Regions from separate parts of the Bacillus sp. YC2 genome, predicted to be linked through region 2. Evidence: riboswitches for the same ligand, from Rfam matches in the RefSeq annotation. Region 2 holds a riboswitch; the other holds the start of a gene.
What was found. Region 2 has a riboswitch for lysine ahead of KY305_RS10905 (aspartate kinase). Riboswitches for the same ligand answer to the same signal wherever they lie in the genome.

Region 1: another riboswitch for lysine. It lies ahead of KY305_RS01155 (amino acid permease); the one in region 2 lies ahead of KY305_RS10905 (aspartate kinase).

The regions. Positions count from the first base shown of each region.
Region 1 covers NZ_JAHXDO010000001.1:221,828-230,533, reverse strand. The annotation lists gene KY305_RS01175 (substrate-binding domain-containing protein) at 1-497, shown strand, start outside; gene KY305_RS01170 (LTA synthase family protein) at 530-2,386, opposite strand; gene KY305_RS01165 (metal-dependent hydrolase) at 2,439-2,921, opposite strand; gene sspJ (small acid-soluble spore protein SspJ) at 3,105-3,245, shown strand; lysine riboswitch at 3,363-3,543, shown strand; gene KY305_RS01155 (amino acid permease) at 3,653-5,065, shown strand; gene KY305_RS01150 (class I SAM-dependent methyltransferase) at 5,110-6,024, opposite strand; gene KY305_RS01145 (iron-hydroxamate ABC transporter substrate-binding protein) at 6,173-7,108, opposite strand; gene KY305_RS01140 (FecCD family ABC transporter permease) at 7,349-8,386, shown strand; gene KY305_RS01135 (FecCD family ABC transporter permease) at 8,386-8,706, shown strand, end outside.
Region 2 covers NZ_JAHXDO010000005.1:219,659-228,364, reverse strand. The annotation lists gene sdhB (succinate dehydrogenase iron-sulfur subunit) at 1-698, opposite strand, end outside; gene sdhA (succinate dehydrogenase flavoprotein subunit) at 701-2,461, opposite strand; gene sdhC (succinate dehydrogenase cytochrome B558) at 2,495-3,103, opposite strand; gene KY305_RS10910 (YslB family protein) at 3,399-3,845, shown strand; gene KY305_RS10905 (aspartate kinase) at 3,893-5,122, opposite strand; lysine riboswitch at 5,248-5,427, opposite strand; gene uvrC (excinuclease ABC subunit UvrC) at 5,488-7,260, opposite strand; gene trxA (thioredoxin) at 7,398-7,712, opposite strand; gene KY305_RS10890 (alpha-N-arabinofuranosidase) at 7,871-8,706, opposite strand, start outside.

The DNA of each region.
Region 1 (8,706 bases), on a different contig from region 2:
TGAAGCGCATCCTGACGGGAGAGCCGTTTGTGCTCTTTCACGTCGTGCTTCGGCAGGCCGGATTATATGTAAAAAAAGGAAATCCTCTGAACATTCAAAGCTTCAAAGATTTGAACAGAAAGGATATCCGCATCGTCAATCGTGAAAAAGGGTCAGGCGCAAGAGTGCTGCTAGATGAACAGCTCAGCTTACTCGGCATGAAGCGGTCTGAAATCGCCGGCTACAACGATATTGTGACGGATCATTTATCCGCGGCGTCTCAAGTTTCAAGCGGGAAGGCGGATGCGGGCGTCGGCGCGCAGCATGCAGCGCATATGGCCGGAACGGATTTTATCCCGATCATCAGGGAGCAGTACGATATAGTCGTATTGAAGCAAAACCGGGAGCTCGTTCAAAGCGTAAAGGACATTCTTCATTCAGCGGAATTCCGGTCTCAGCTGTCCCAATTAGCCGGGTATGATACGAAAATGACAGGACGTCTCTTATACGAAACTTAAAAAATCCCCCCTTTGGAAACGGAGGGATTTTTTTATTGTTTGTAAAACCGAAGCAAGTCGCCGTTCAATACTTTATCTGAAAGCATAAGCTCCTGCTCCGCTTTCTCTTTATCATGCCTGCACGCACGGTCTTCAGGGAGGGGTTCGCCTGTTTTGCGGCGGTAACACGTGTTTTTCGTATAAACATGATCCTTCGTGATAAAGCTGCCGTTTCTCAAAACGGCGAACGGCGCTCTTTCTTTAGAAAACAGATCATTGCCGAACTGAATGCTGCCTTTCGTTTCAATACCGAGAAGGTGCAATAAGGTCGGCTTCACATCAACCTGACCTCCCGCCGAAGAAATCGTTTCGGGCGCGCGGTCAGTCACTCCCGGTATATGAATGATAAACGGCACGCGCTGAAGCTGAACCGTGTCGTACGGAGTGATCTCCTCTTTTCCTAAAAACTCGGCGAGCCCTTTATTATGCGCTTCCGAGATGCCGTAATGATCTCCCATCAGGACGATCATCGCGTTGTCATACAGTCCTTCTTCTTTCAGCTTTTTGAAAAAGTGCTTCAGGGCTTCATCCTCGTAGCGGACGGTCGTCACATAGCGGTTTAATAAGCCGCTGCTTGAGTCAGATTCATCAATGAGTTTATCCCGTTCCCCGATTTCAAACGGAAAGTGGTTGGTTAAAGTAAGTAAATTGCTGTAAAAGGGCTGAGGCAGTTTTTTTAATTTTGCCGCGGACTGCTCCAAAAACTCTTTGTCCTTTAATCCCCAGCCTGTTGACGTTTCCGGTGTCACCTTAAATTCATTCACGTCAAAAAAACGGTCAATTCCAAATGTCTGATACATCTCGTCCCGGTTCCAAAAGGCCTTATTGTTGGCGTGAAACACGGCGGAATAGTAATCATGGTCTTTTAATGTATGGTACATCGTATTGAACTGATGGCCGCTTTTTGTAAAAAAAACGGCGCCGCTTGAAGACGGATATAACGAATTGGCGGCGATAAATTCTGAGTCAGATGTTTTTCCTTGCTCGGTCTGCTGATAAAAATGGGTGAAATCAAAACTTTTTTTTCGCAGTTTATTCATAAACGGGGTAATCTCCTGTCCGTTTACCCGCTTATTCATGACGAAACTCTGCGTTGATTCGAGCGTGACAAAGATTACATTGCGCCCCTTTGCCAGCCCGAACTTTGCTTCAGACGGCTTGCTGTAATCCGCTTGGGTGTAATTCGCAACTGCTGCCAGACTGTCTTCGTCAGCAAACGCTTTTGCGCCGGCATAAAGGGTTTGCGAAACGGTATCATACAAATGAAAGTGGAACAATCCGATTCCTTTCACAAGCGCTTCGCGGTCAAAGGGATGTGTGAACAGCTTCGGCTGCTCGGCTTCCGAGAGCGCAAGATTGCACAGAATCAGGCCGGCCGAAACCCAGGCGTACGTCTTGACGGTGCGGATGCCCGCTTTTTCTTTGACGGACGCGTTCCTTTTCCCAAGATAAAAAAGAAGTGCAATATCTATAAACAAAGCGATATAAAGCGGGTGAAACAGCTCTTGGACACTGCTCCCCATATCGCCCATATTGCTGGCCTGAAACAAAACCGGAATGGTAATAAAATCAATGTAAAACCCGTAAAAAACCGTGTTTGCGATCAAAATCCCCGTCAAGATGACATTGGCGGCGAGCAAAAACATCCGCTGTTTGTTTTCTGTCAGCAAAAGCCCGATCCCAAACAGCGGCAGAATAAAGCTCAGCGGATTGATGAGAAGCAGACATTCCTCCAGCAAGGAATTAATCTGCAATTCAAAGCCGAGTTTATAGACGAGATAGGTTTTTATCCACATAAACAGAATCGACAGGCATAAAAACCATTGTTTTCTTATGAAGGTTTCTTTCATATGTATGACTCCTCACCCTCGCAGCGCCGGTCATGATCCCGAACGCTTTCGTTTATGAGATGCGGCCGTGAAACAGTTCGTAAAAATAATAGCAGGATACAATCGTTAAGCCGGCCAGCACAAGCTGTTCCGAAAAGCTTCCCGTCCTCATGTATAAAGGAAGCCGGAAGCGGATCGCTGACGGAAACAGCAGTTTAATTCCATTAACCGTCCATGCGTCCAGCACCAGGTGGCTCGCCATCCCGATCATCAGCCCTGCCGAAACGCTTTCATTCGGAATGTATGCTGCCGTGATCAAAAACATAATGAGCATAAACAGCAGGCTGTGTGTAAAGGTTCTGTGGCCGAATACGGTGCTCACGACTTTGGACAGTAAAGGCAGCGTTCTGCCGATTTTGCTTTTCGTGTGGCATATATCGGGAATTAACGCCCCTATGGCTCCTGATGCCGTCATAAGGACCGGATCAAATCCGTAATAATAAGCGATTGCCGAACAAGAAGCGATGCCTCCCATGATGTGTGTTTTTCCTGTCATTTTCGCTTCTCCTTTTTATTTTTGCCAAAATCCCCTGAATTACAAATATATCAAGAGAATGCATGTTTGAGCAACAAACTTTACCTCTTCCGCCAAAAGGAAGGAGACGCGAATTTTCGCATATTATGCTGCGGAAAAAGCCACATTATAGGTGTACCCATTTTTCATAAAGAGGTGATACTGATGGCTTTCTTTAACAAAGAAAAAGGAAAAAACAACGATAAAGATAAAAACATCATGCAAGGCGCGCTTGACGATGCCGGTGCAGCTCTTAAAGACGATCCGCTTCAAGAAGCTGTTCAAAAGAAAAAAAACAACCGCTGACACATCAATCGGATAGAGCAAACGCTCTATCCGTTTTCCATCTAATTCCTTTGACAGATCTTTTTATCTCTGATAACCTCTGATTAGAATTGAATGATAAAAATCCTCACTCTTTCTCGGTGAGGTAGAGGTTGCGCTTGATGATGAGTCGCACATGCCAGGCCGACAGGGGCCGCAAAACATGTGTTAAAGGCATCAGCGCCGAAGTGTAAAGAAAGCCGCTCCTTCTTTATGCTGGGACTGTATCTGAATAAGTGCAGGACTGCCGCGTGCTTTTTCGCGGAGGGCTATCCGGAGATCAAGGGTGTGTGTTTCTTTAAGCATGGACTTTTGTTCAGGCTTTTTTTTGTGCGTAAATGTGGTCTCAGGGTCTGGTCCTTACGAATGAACAATCTGGAGGTACTGGAATGGAACAGACGAAAAAATGGGGTTTTTGGTTATTAACGGCATTTGTCGTAGGAAATATGGTTGGTTCGGGCATTTTTTCGCTGCCGAGCTCGCTTGCAGCCATCGCGAGTCCGCTCGGCGCTGCATCAGCATGGCTCTTAACGGGAGCCGGCGTTTTAATGATTGCGCTTGTGTTCGGGCACTTATCGATCCGCAAGCCTGGGCTGACGGCCGGTCCGCAAAGCTATGCAAGGGCGCTGTTTAACGATCCGAAAAAAGGCAACGCCGCCGGATTTACAATGGTCTGGGGATATTGGGTAGCGAGCTGGATCAGCAACGTGGCGATCATCACAAGCCTTGCCGGGTATTTAACATCGTTTTTCCCGATCTTAACGGATAAGCGCGTTATGTTTTCGCTCGGCAGCCAAACAGTCACGCTCGGACAGCTTTTGACGTTTGCCGTATGTACGGTTTTATTGTGGGGCACTCATACGATTCTCATTTCCAGCATTAACGGCGCGAGTAAGTTGAATTTCATCACGACGTTCTCAAAAGTGTTAGGATTTATCTTTTTTATCATTGCAGGTTTGTTTGTGTTTCAAACGTCGTTTTTTGATCATTTTTATTTTCCCGTTCAAAGCGCTCCTCATACAGTGGACGGGATCGGCGGCCAAATTCACAATGCGGCGATTTCAACATTATGGGCATTCGTGGGAATTGAATCGGCCGTTATTTTATCAGGCCGCGCGAGCTCACAGCGTGACGTCAAACGCGCGACCATTACCGGCTTGTTAATCGCGCTGAGCATCTATATCATCGTCACATTGATTACGATGGGCGTGCTTCCGCATGATAAGCTTGCCGGCTCTGAAAAACCGTTTGTTGACGTGCTGTACGCGATTGTCGGCAGCGCGGGGAGCATCATTATGGCGATTTTGGCCATCCTTTGTTTGTTCGGCACGATGCTCGGATGGATTCTGCTTGGCTCCGAGGTTCCGTATCAAGCGGCGAAATCAGGCGACTTTCCCGCTGTTTTTGCGAAAACGAATAAACAGGGCAGTCCGGTTGTTGCGCTTATCGTGACGAACGTGATGTCTCAAATCTTTATCTTTTCGGTCATTTCCCGGACGATTAGTGACGCGTTTACATTTTTGACGACGGCGGCGACGCTCGCGTATTTGATTCCATATCTTGTGTCGGCCATCTACAGCCTGAAGCTCATATGGAAAGGCGAGACGTATGATCAGCTGAAGGGCTCAAGAGTGAGGGACGGCATTATCGCCATCCTCGCCTGCCTGTATTCTGTATACGTCATTATCACAGGAACGGCCGATTTAACGACCTTTATTCTCGGCATCGGGCTGTTTTTCGTCGGGTTGATCATATATCCGTTTGTGTCAAAGAAATTTATCAAGGGCAAACAGACGGTATGAAAAAAAGACACTTCACAGATGTGAGGTGTCTTTTTTGTGTAAGCTTATTTTTTCACAGCGTGAATATAATGAATCGTTTCAAATGCAGACAAATAATCCGTGCGATTGCGAAAGAAAAGGTCATGGATCGCAGCTGGTGATAAATGTTCATAAATGAGTAAACCCGCTGCTTCTAATAATTTCTCCATTTCATCATACGTAAAACACGTCTTCATTGGTTCTCCGCCCGCTGCCGCCATTTGTATCATATGTTCAACCTTGTCAGACATCCCTTTTTCTTCAAAGAGTTTTTCGTCCGCATAATCAAAAACGATAGAACTTCCTGCCGGGACTTGGGCAAATAGGTGATTGATTAAGCGGGAAATGTCCTTTTTCGTTACATAATAAGAAACACCCAAAAAGCTGAAAAAGGTTTTTTTACAGCCGAATCCATGATCAATTAGATGCTGAAAAGAAAACGGATCGGTGAAGTCTGTCGGAACAAAATGAAGATGGCTCGGAATTTGAAAATTAGCATCTTCCAGCCTTTTTATTTTACTTTCCTGTGAAGTCGGGTAATCAAGTTCAAATATATCTAAGCAATGTTTTAATTCCGGATGCCGAAAGCAAAACGTGTCTAACCCGGCTCCGAGTATGACATACTGCTCTGCTCCCAGCATCACTTCGTTAAGCAATACTTTTTCGCAATACGCGGCACGTGCTAAGGGTGTTGGAGAAAGCTGGACTTGTGTAATCCATTTCAGCATTTCTTCCGGATCATCCTGAAACCGTTGAGCTATATCTTTACTGAAAAACGGTATACCTTGAATCATATTGTCTTTGATGTCTGAAAACTCTTTTTGGGAAATGAGATCCTGTGCGATAAAGTCGTCAAAAATTTTGGGACTATCGTATTGACTGTGATAGGCCCGGCCAAACGCTGATATTAACGAAGTTATACTCGACTCATTTTGCTTCATGCCATTCATCCCCCATATAAAAAAATAAGATTCCCCCGGCCGGGAGAATCTTATTATACACGTTGAACCGAAAATGTAAATTTTAGCATAAATAAATTTTTTTGTCAAGATATTTGCAGAAAGAGCCGCTGTTTTAGCGGCTCCCCGGTTACTTCGTTAAACTTTTCGTAATGTAGTCAAGCTGGCCTTCAAGCGAGATCGGATCAGAGAAATAGAAGCCGATCGGGTCAATATGGTACACATGCTTTTGTTTCACGGCATCGAGGTTTTTCCAAATCGGACTGTCGAGCACGCCTGTGTCGCCGCCTGCCTGCCACGGTCCCATAAAGATGTAGTCTCCGGCGAAGTCAGGCAGTTTTTCAAGTGAAATGCTGGCATAGCCAGGTCCTTGATTAATGGCTTTTTCTTTTGTCAGCTTTGTAGCCTTGAGTCCCAGTTTGTCGTAAATGATGCTTCCGCCCCGGCCGAAGTCTTTGCCGAATACGTAAATATCTTTGCCGTTTGTCTGCATAATGGAGATGGTTTTCGAGCCGACCGCTTTTTGAACCTTTGTTTTAGCGGCTGCGGTTTTTTTATCCCACTCGGCTAGCCATTTGCCGGCTTTATCTTCTGTGCCTGTCATTTTCGCAAATTCTTTGAACTGGTCAATGTTGTTCAGTTTGTCATATTTGATGGCGACCGTCGGCGCGATTTTTTCAAGCTTTTCTATATCTGCGCCCTGTGTCGTCCAGACGACGATCAAATCCGGCTTTAAGTCAATGATTTTTTCAACGGAGGTGCCGTCGCCGATATTTGTAACACCTTTTGTCTTTCCTTTGTAGTAAGGGTTTTTAAATACGTTTTCCGGTGCGCCGACAACGTTGATGCCGAGCTGTTTAAAGTCGCCGTAGTAGCCGTCAGCCATGACGACAACTCGTTTCGGGTGCTTCGGTATTTTGATATTGCCGTTTTCGGCTTTATATGTGACGGTTTCTTCTTTTTTAGAAGAACCTTTCGTGTCTGATGAATTTCCGCAAGCGGCCAAAGCGGTGATGAGCAGCACGGCAATGAGGGCGGCGCCGATCTTCTTGTATGTATGGAACATCTGACATTCCTTCTTTCATAGATTATGGGTGATAAAGAGAATCATTATCAGTGTGATTATATCATTGGCGTTTCAGAGAAGCACGCTATTTTTTATGAAATCTTTCTTTTTTATATGATTTTAGTCTATTACAAGGGAAGATAAAGATGCTATACTGAGAAAAGTTATTGATAATCATTATCACTATAGTCGTTGAGAAAGGAAGAACGAGTGTTGGGTCTATTGAAAAAGAAACAGACAATGACGGCTCAAGGTGCTTCAGGGAGCGAAATTCAGTGGACGGCGCGTTCCTTCAGAGCGGTCATTTTGCTTTGTGCGGGTATCGCCGTCTTACTGATCGGCGGAGCTCTTTCCGTTTCTGTCGGGGCTGCTGATATTCATCTTCGAACGGTGTGGGATGCTCTCTTTCACTTTCAGCCGCAAAATACATCCCACCAGATCATACGTGATCTCAGGCTGCCGAGAACCGCTGCCGCCGCGCTCGTCGGGGCTTTTTTAGCTGTGTCCGGGGCTATTATGCAGGGACTGACGCGGAACCCGCTGGCGGAGCCTTCCATTATGGGAGTGACATCAGGGTCAGGGTTTGCGATCGCTTTGGCGTTTGCTTTTGTTCCGGCATTGTCCGCCGCAGGGCTTGTATTATGGTCTTTTGCCGGAGCGGGGATCGGGGCTCTTGCGGTTTTTGGCATCGGTATGTTTTCCAAAGGCGGGCTGACACCGGTGAAGCTTGCGCTGGCCGGTACGGCCGTCAGTTACTTTTTAACGGGGCTGTCAAGTGCGATTGCGATCCGTTTCGATGTCGCCCAAGATGTGAAGTTTTGGTATGCAGGCGGAGTCGCATCCGTGAAATGGCAGGGCGTTCAGCTGCTTTTAGTTGTCGGGGCCATCGGATTGGTGCTCGCATTTCTTATTGCGCGCTCAGTGACGGTGCTTAGTTTAGGGGAAGAGCTGGCCAAGGGGCTCGGGCAATATACAGCGCTTGTGAAAGTGATCGGAATGCTTGTCGTTGTCCTGTTAACGGGCGTTTCTGTCTCAGTCGCCGGAGCCATTTCCTTTATCGGCCTGGTCATTCCGCATATCACCCGTTTTTTGGTCGGTGTTGATTACAGGTGGATTATCCCTTGTTCAGCGGTTTTCGGCGCTGTACTGCTTGTATTCAGTGATATTGCCGCAAGACTCGTGAATGCGCCGTTTGAAACACCGGTCGGCGCTTTGACCGCCCTCATCGGCGTTCCCTTTTTCTTTTATTTGGCGCGCAGGGAAAGGAGAGGGCTGTAATGAAAACGAAAAAACCGCTGGCCGTCATGGCCGTTACGTTTCTTCTTATATTAATCGTCTTTTTTATCAGCCTCAACATGGGTGTCATCCGCATCGCTCCTTTAGAAACGCTTCGTGTCTTTTTCGGACAGGGAGACGCCCGTGACCAGCTTGTTTTATTTGAATTCAGATTGCCGCGCATGGTGCTGTCCTTATTGGTCGGCGCCGGAATTGCGGTATCGGGCGCGATTTTGCAAAGCGTTTCCCAAAATGATTTGGCAGAGCCGGGCATTCTCGGCATTAATGCCGGGGCTTCTCTGTCCGTTGTCCTTTTTATTTTC
Region 2 (8,706 bases):
GCAGCGATTGAAGTCGTCAGCGGAATACCTTTCGGGCAGGATTGGACACAGTTTTGTGAGTTTCCGCAGTCCCCGAGACCGCCATCTGTCATTAGGGCTTCTAAACGTTCGGACTTGTTCATTGCTCCTGTCGGATGAGCGTTAAAGAGACGCACTTGCGACATTGGAGCAGGCCCCATGAATTTAGATTTGCTGTTGACGTTCGGGCAGGCTTCCAGGCAAACGCCGCATGTCATACATTTTGACAATTCATATGCCCATTGGCGGCGTTTTTCCGGCATTCTCGGTCCCGGTCCCAAATCGTAAGTCCCGTCAATCGGCACCCACGCTTTGACTTTTTTCAGCGAATCAAACATTCGGCTGCGGTCAACCTGCAGGTCACGGACAACCGGGAATGTTTTCATCGGTTTCAGGCGGATCGGCTGTTCCAGCTTATCGATAAGCGCCGTACATGATTGGCGCGGTTTTCCGTTGATGACCATGGAGCATGCGCCGCATACTTCTTCAAGACAGTTCATGTCCCAAGCCACGGGGGTAGTCTTTTCCCCTTTTGCGTTGACAGGGTTTCTGCGGATTTCCATCAGCGCAGAAATGACGTTCAGATTCGGACGGTAATTGATTTCAAATTCTTCATCGTATGGCGTGCTTTCAGGCGTATCCTGGCGGGTGATAATAAACCGTATCTTTTTCTCACTCATGATTATTTCGCCACCTTCTTCTTCGAGTAATCGCGTTTGCGGGGCGCAATCAATGAAACGTCGACATCCTGATAATGAAACTCCGGCGCTTCAAACGCACCGGCATGTTTTGCCATCGTCGTTTTAAGGAACTCCTCATCGTTACGTTCAGGGAAATCAGGTTTATAATGCGCTCCCCTGCTTTCATTTCGGTTGTATGCACCGAGTGTGATGACTCGGGCAAGCTGGAGCATATTAGAGAACTGGCGGGTGAACATGGCGCCTTGGTTGCTCCATTTTGTCGTATCATTGATATTGATTTTCTTATACCGTTCCATTAACTCCTGAATCTTATCGTCTGTTTTCAGCAGCTTGTCATTGTGGCGGACCACCGTCACGTTGGCAGTCATCCATTCTCCAAGCTCACGGTGCAGCACGTAGGCATTTTCATTGCCGTCCATTTTCATAATATCCGCCCATTTTTCTTCCTCTTTTTTCACATGGGCGTCAAATAGAGTTGAAGGCATATCCTCTGCGGATGATTCAAGGCCTGATACATATTTCACTGCATTCGGCCCGGCAACCATTCCGCCGTAGATGGCGGAAAGCAGAGAGTTTGCCCCTAGACGGTTTCCTCCGTGCATTGAATAATCACATTCACCGGCTGCAAACAGTCCGCGGATGCTTGTCATCTGATCGTAATCGACCCACAGACCGCCCATTGAATAGTGGACAGCAGGGAAGATTTTCATCGGAAGCTTGCGCGGATCGTCACCCATGAATTTTTCATAGATTTCAATAATGCCGCCAAGCTTAACATCAAGCTCTTTCGGGTCTTTATGCGAGAGATCGAGATAGACCATATTTTCGCCGTTGATGCCGAGTTTTTGATTGACGCACACATCAAAGATTTCGCGTGTCGCAATATCCCGCGGCACGAGATTTCCGTAAGCCGGATATTTTTCTTCAAGGAAATACCAAGGTTTTCCGTCTTTATATGTCCATACTCTTCCGCCCTCACCGCGGGCCGATTCACTCATCAGACGCAGTTTATCGTCGCCCGGGATCGCTGTCGGGTGAATTTGGATAAATTCGCCGTTAGCGTAGTATGCACCCTGCTGATAGACGATAGATGCAGCAGAACCTGTATTGATCATGCTGTTTGTTGATTTTCCGAACACGATTCCCGGTCCTCCGGTCGCCATGATGACGGCGTCAGAACGGAATGACTCAATTTGCATATTGGTCAGATTTTGAGCTACGATGCCGCGGCATGTTCTGTCGTCATCAAGAACGGCGCCGAGGAATTCCCAGCCTTCATATTTCGTGACAAGCCCCGCAACTTCATATCTGCGCACCTGCTCGTCCAGCGCGTACAGAAGCTGCTGTCCCGTCGTCGCTCCCGCATATGCGGTTCTGTGATGCTGTGTACCCCCGAAACGGCGGAAGTCAAGCAGACCTTCCGGCGTTCTGTTAAACATAACCCCCATGCGGTCCAATAAGTGGATAATAGACGGCGCCGCTTCGCACATCGCTTTTACAGGAGGCTGGTTCGCTAAAAAGTCTCCCCCGTACACCGTGTCATCAAAATGCTCAAACGGAGAGTCGCCTTCCCCTTTTGTGTTGACCGCTCCGTTTATACCGCCTTGCGCGCAGACCGAATGAGACCGTTTTACCGGAACGATTGAAAACAGTTTAACGGCTGTGCCCGATTCCGCTGCTTTTATTGTCGCCATGAGGCCGGCAAGACCCCCGCCGACTACGATAATGCTTGATTGACTCATGATAGCCCCTCTCCCTCTAGTAATCTAGTTCTCTTACACAAATGCAAAAATCGCTTTTAGACCCACGTATGAAAGCGCTAAAAATATAATCAGCGTCACGTAAGTCGAAATTCTTTGAGAACGCGGCGTGACAGTGATTCCCCATGTGACCGCAAAAGACCATAAGCCGTTTGAAAAGTGAAAAATCACCGATAAAACGCCTACAATGTAAAAGCCGAGCATGACAGGCGAGCTTAAAATGTTCGCCATCATATCAAAATTGACTTCCGCGCCCATTTGTGCGGCAATCCGTGTCTGCCATACATGCCAGCTGACGAAAATAAGGGTGAGAATACCAGTGACACGCTGAAGCACAAACATCCAGTTTCTGAAATAACTATAGTGGCCAGCGTTGTTTTTCGCAGTAAATGCTATGTACACACCGTAAACCGCATGATAAATTAAAGGTAAGAAAATAATAAAAATTTCTAAGGCGTACCTGAACGGCAGACTGTCCATAAAGCCGGCCGCCTTATTGAACGCATCTGCTCCCCTTGCAGCAAACTGGTTGACGACTAAATGCTGAATTAAAAAGATGCCGACCGGAATGACGCCAAGCAAGGAATGCAATCTTCGAAAATAAAACTCTCTGTTCCCAGACATTACTTTACCCCCTGTTTGATTTAAGTGCGAAATGTACTAAAATCTCTGCCCCCACTTCGTTTCAATTGTAAGCACTTTATTAAAATTTATTGACAATTTCATTTTACTCCTCCCTCAAAAGGGCGTCAAGAAAACGTGTACATAAATTATAATTTTCCGAATTGAACATTTGACGGAAAAATTTTATTTTCCTGCAATATCATTCTCACATTTTTTCACGAGTTTTAAAGGATCATCCTGTAATCCTCCCCCCTGTTTAAGCTATAATAAACGAAGGAAAGAGGGGAATACATATATGAAGAATAATTATGAAGCAGCTTTAGAAACCTTATCTGAACTTGACGTCAGTGCATACGGCTACGAATTGATCCGGGAAATCGTGCTTCCGGATATACTCGGTCCGGATCATTCATCCATGATGTATTGGGCAGGCAAACGCCTCGCCCGCAAATTTCCTCTTCAATCATGGGAAGAAATCCCCGCCTTCTTTGAAAAAGCCGGATGGGGAATCCTTACAAACACCGGAATAAAAAAACAGGAGCTTGAATTTGAACTGGAGGGCCCGCTCGTCTCCAGCAGACTTAAACATCAAAAAGAGCCGTGTTTCCAGCTTGAAGCCGGTTTTATCGCCGAACAGATTCAATTGATGAATGATCAGATTGCAGAATCTTATGAACAAGTAAAGAAAAGAGCCGATAAAGTCGTTCTGACGGTAAAATGGGATATGAAAGATCCCGTGTAAATGAAAAAAGGCGGTGACTGCCAGTCCCGCCTTTTTGGCTTGCCGTTTTATACGGCAGACGGCTGCTTTGAGAGTTCAAACGCATCGTGAAGCGCTTCGACCGCTTTCACCATATCATTTTCACTGACAACCGTTGATACTTTAATTTCAGATGTGCTGACCATTTTCACTTGTACATTTTTTTCAGCCAGTACGGCAAACATTTCCGCAGCCACGCCCGGATTTGACACCATGCCGGAGCCGACAATGGATACTTTCGCTAATTTGCTTTCCGTTTCAATTTTTTCATAATCAAGCGCGTTTTTATATTCTTCAAGCACTGCGACCGTTTGGGCGGCGTCTTCTGTTTTGACAGAAAAGGAAATGTCCGTTTCGCCGCCGCCTGCCTGTGATTGAATAATGATGTCGACATTTATGTTTCGTTTTGCAAGTGTGGTGAAGATGGTAGAAAGTGTTGTCAGTCCGCTTGCGAGGCCTGAAACAGACACCCTTGTGATCTGGTCTTCAAATGCAATTCCTCTGACGATTAAATTCTGCTCCATTGATGATTCCTCCTCGATTAATGTTCCCGCTTCAGGTTCCGTACTTGACCGCACTTCCAAAGGCACTTGGTAATTCTTCGCGAATTCAACCGCTCGCGGATGAAGAACGCCGGCTCCGAGGTTTGCAAGCTCCAGCATTTCATCGTATGAAATCCCCGCCAGTTTTCTCGCTGACCGGACGTAACGCGGATCGGTCGTAAAGACACCGGGAACGTCGGTGTAGATGTCGCATTTATCCGCTTGTAATGAAGCGGCAAGGGCAACGGCGGTTGTATCCGATCCGCCCCGTCCGAGCGTCGTGATTCCGCCGTCTTCTGTCACTCCCTGAAAGCCTGCGACGACTGTGATTTTCCCTTCTGCCAGCCGCGCTTGAATCGCGGTGACATCTATATCCGTGATTCTGGCACTGCCGTGGACGGCTTCGGTGCGAATGCCCGCCTGCCCGCCTGTATAGGAGACGGCGTCATAGCCTTTTTCCTGAAGCGCCATGGCAAGCAGCGAAATTGTAATCTGCTCTCCCGTAGACAGAAGCATATCCATTTCGCGTTTATTCGGCTCACCGGTAATTTCCGCCGCGAGATTGACCAGCGCGTCCGTTGATTTGCCCATTGCCGAAACGACAACCACGACATCATGGCCTTTTTGCTTTTCAGCAATGGCGCGATTTGCGGCATTTTGAATTTTTTCGGCAGAGCCGACGGAAGTACCTCCGAATTTTTGTACGATAAGACCCATACTAGACCACCCTTTACATTTTGGTTCGTGCGGGTGAGGAGAAAGAGCGCTTTGTCCACAATAAAAAAAGCAATGAGAGGATTCGCTCTCATTGCTTTTTTCATATCATCACGAATGATTATGAACAACGAGATAGCCCTCCAAGAAAATAATTTCTTGACAGCCTTACATTTATTTAATGCAAGGCCAGCAAATGACACCGATGGGATGTTATTCGCTTCGGCGACGCTCCCCTTTCAGCCCTTTTCGCAGAATCCATCATTCTCCAAAGGCTTACTATTGAAGTTCGCACCTCTATCTTCACCATATAACACGATCTTATGAAATTATTCACATTCTAGCAGATTTTTCAGTAAAGTACAATACTATTTTTGCAGCTTTTCAAACAGGAGCTGTGCCGCCGCTGCAGGAACGCCCGCTTTCTTAATATCATCAAGGCTTGCTTCCTTCATTTTTTTGACAGAGCCGAAATGCTTCAGGAGCATCTTTTTGCGTTTTTCACCGATTCCGGGTATATCATCCAATACGGATTGAAAGGCGCTTTTTCCGCGAATCTGTCTGTGGAAGCTGATGGCAAAGCGGTGCACCTCATCCTGTATGCGCTGAAGCAAATAAAATTCCTGGCTGTTCCGCTCCAGAAATACCGGCTCAAGCGGGTCGCCGATCAAAAGGTTGGACGTGCGGTGTTTATCGTCCTTCGCCAAGCCCGCTATCGGCACATCCAAACCGAGCTCATTTTCCAGCACGTCACGAGCCGCGTTGATCTGTCCTTTTCCGCCGTCAATGATGATTAAATCCGGCAGCGGAAGGTTTTCGCGGAGCACTCTCGTATATCTTCTTCTGACGACTTCCCTCATTGAACCGTAATCGTCAGGCCCTGTAACGGTTTTAATTTTATATTTGCGGTATTCCTTTTTATTCGGCTTTCCGTCGATAAATACAATCATAGCCGACACCGGGTTTGTCCCTTGGATGTTGGAGTTGTCAAATGCTTCGATTCTGTGCGGCGTATAAATGTTCAGGGCTTCTCCCAGGCCTTCTGCCGCTCCGATTGACCGTTCCTCATCCCGTTCGATTAAGGAGAACTTTTCCCGCAAAGCGATTTTCGCATTTTTATGGGCAAGCATGAGCAGTTCTTTTTTCGGCCCTTTTTTCGGCTGATGCACGCCCGTTTCCAGCAGCTGCTCAATCATGTCTTGGTCAACGCTGTCCGGCACTAAAATTTCCTTGGGCAGAAAGTGATTGTTTTTAGAGTAAAACTGGCCGATAAAGGTGAGAAATTCTTCGTCGGCTTCCTGATACATCGGAAACATGCTGACGTCCCGTTCAATCAGCTTTCCTTGCCGTATGAAAAAGACTTGGACGCACATCCAGCCTTTATCGTACGCATAAGCAAACACATCGCGGTCCACAAGGTCATTCATCGTCATTTTTTGCTTTTCCATCGTTGATTCGATGTGGGCGAGCTGGTCGCGGAATTCTTTAGCCCGTTCAAATTCAAGCTTTTCCGCTGCCTCTGTCATTTTTGCCTGAAGTTCTTTTTTGACTTCGTTATAGCCGCCCTTTAAAAATCTGGTGATGTCTTCGACAAGCTCACGGTTCGTCTCTTCAGAAATATCCTTTACACAAGGCGCCAGGCACTGCCCGAGATGGTAGTACAGACAGACGCGGTCCGGAAGCTTCGAACACTTTCTGAGCGGGTATAAGCGGTCCAGCAGCTTTTTCGTTTCCCGCGCTGCCTGCACATTCGGATACGGGCCGAAATAGCGCCCCTTGTCTTTTTTGACATTTCGGGTCACGATCAGACGCGGATGGCGTTCATGGGTGATTTTTATAAAGGGATAGGTTTTGTCATCTTTCAGCATGACATTGTATTTCGGATCGTACTTTTTGATCAGGTTCATTTCCAAAATAAGCGCTTCAAGATTGGAGGAAGTCACGATATATTCAAAGTCCTCGATTTCCGTCACAAGCCTTTGGGTTTTTGCGTCGTGAGAGCCGGTGAAATAGGACCGCACCCTGTTTTTCAGTACTTTCGCTTTCCCTACGTAAATGACTGTTTTTTGACGGTCTTTCATTAAATAACAGCCCGGCTGATCGGGAAGGAGGGCCAGCTTTTCTTTCAGTTGTTTATTCATACGTTACCCTTCCTTACGTTAGTTCTCTCTTCATTCAGTGTATCACGAACACTTGTTTTTCTCCATTCTCAGCTTTTGGAAGATAAAAAAGGCGATTCCTTAAAAGGAATCGCCCGGCCGGACATATTGCTGCCGGCTTACAGGTGTTTGTTTACAAGCTCTTCAAGGGCTTCTTTTGGTTTGAAGCCGACAGAAGTTTCAACAACTTCGCCGTCTTTTAAGACGAGAAGTGTCGGGATGCTCATTACTCCGTATTTACCGGCTGTTTCTTGGTTTTCATCTACGTCGATTTTTACGATTTTTACTTTATCGCCCATTTCTTGATCAAGCTCTTCAAGAACAGGTGCAATCATTTTACAAGGTCCGCACCACGGAGCCCAGAAATCAGCTAATACGACACCTTCACTTGTTTCAGCTGAGAACGATTGATCAGTTGCTTTTACGATAGCCATTAGTTTATTCCTCCAATTGTCAAATGATGATTTTTAGTATAGCATCTCCCATTCGTTCATGCTAATTTAATGCTTATAATTTATCATCCCCTGATTTTGCCGGAAATAATCTTATTTATATAGTGTATTATAACCCCTGTGCAGGTGTTCAAACCTTGTTATTTTGGTGCCGGCAGCGTGAGTAAAACGACTGCCATCGGAGGCAGTTCCGCACCCAGCTTTCCATCTTTGACTGTAAATCCGGTGAACGGTTTCGGCTTGACGTTCTCCGGACTGTTGAATGTGTTGCGGGCGTTCATTTTTTCGGAATGCAGGATGGTTCCAAAAGGATTCCCTCTCTTTGTCATCCCCCTCAGCTCAATCTTCACATCGGCCTTTTGCAGATGATCGATATTGCAAATGCTGATATGGATGTCACCCGTTTTATTTTTTGACGCCGAAATGCTGATTTGAGGCAGCTGTCCGTCTTTCCATTCATATTGGGCCGCTTTTGTTTCTGAAGCTAAAAGGAAAGCGTTCTGATGGACTTTAAACATATCAAACACATGATACGTCGGCGTTAACAGCATGTTCTCCCCTTCTGTTAGGATCATCGCCTGCAGCACGTTTACCGTTTGCGCGATATTGGTCATTTGTACGCGGCTTGCATGCTGATGGAAAATGTGAAAGTGAGATGCGGCGACGAGCGCATCGCGAATTGTATTTTGCTGATAAAGAAAACCCGGATTCGTGCCTGGCTCAGGATCAAGCCATGTGCCCCATTCGTCAATGATCAAACCGACCCGCTTATCCGGATCGTATTGATCCATGATTGTGCTGTGTTTTGTAATCAGCTCATCCATATGCGCCGCTTTTTTCATCGTAATGAACCATTCATCTTCTGAAAACTCCGTCGCGGAGCCTTTTCCCTTCCAGAAGTCCCCCGGTATCGTGTAATAATGCAGGCTTAGTCCATCCATGAGATCAGCAGCTTTTTTCATTAAGATTTCTGTCC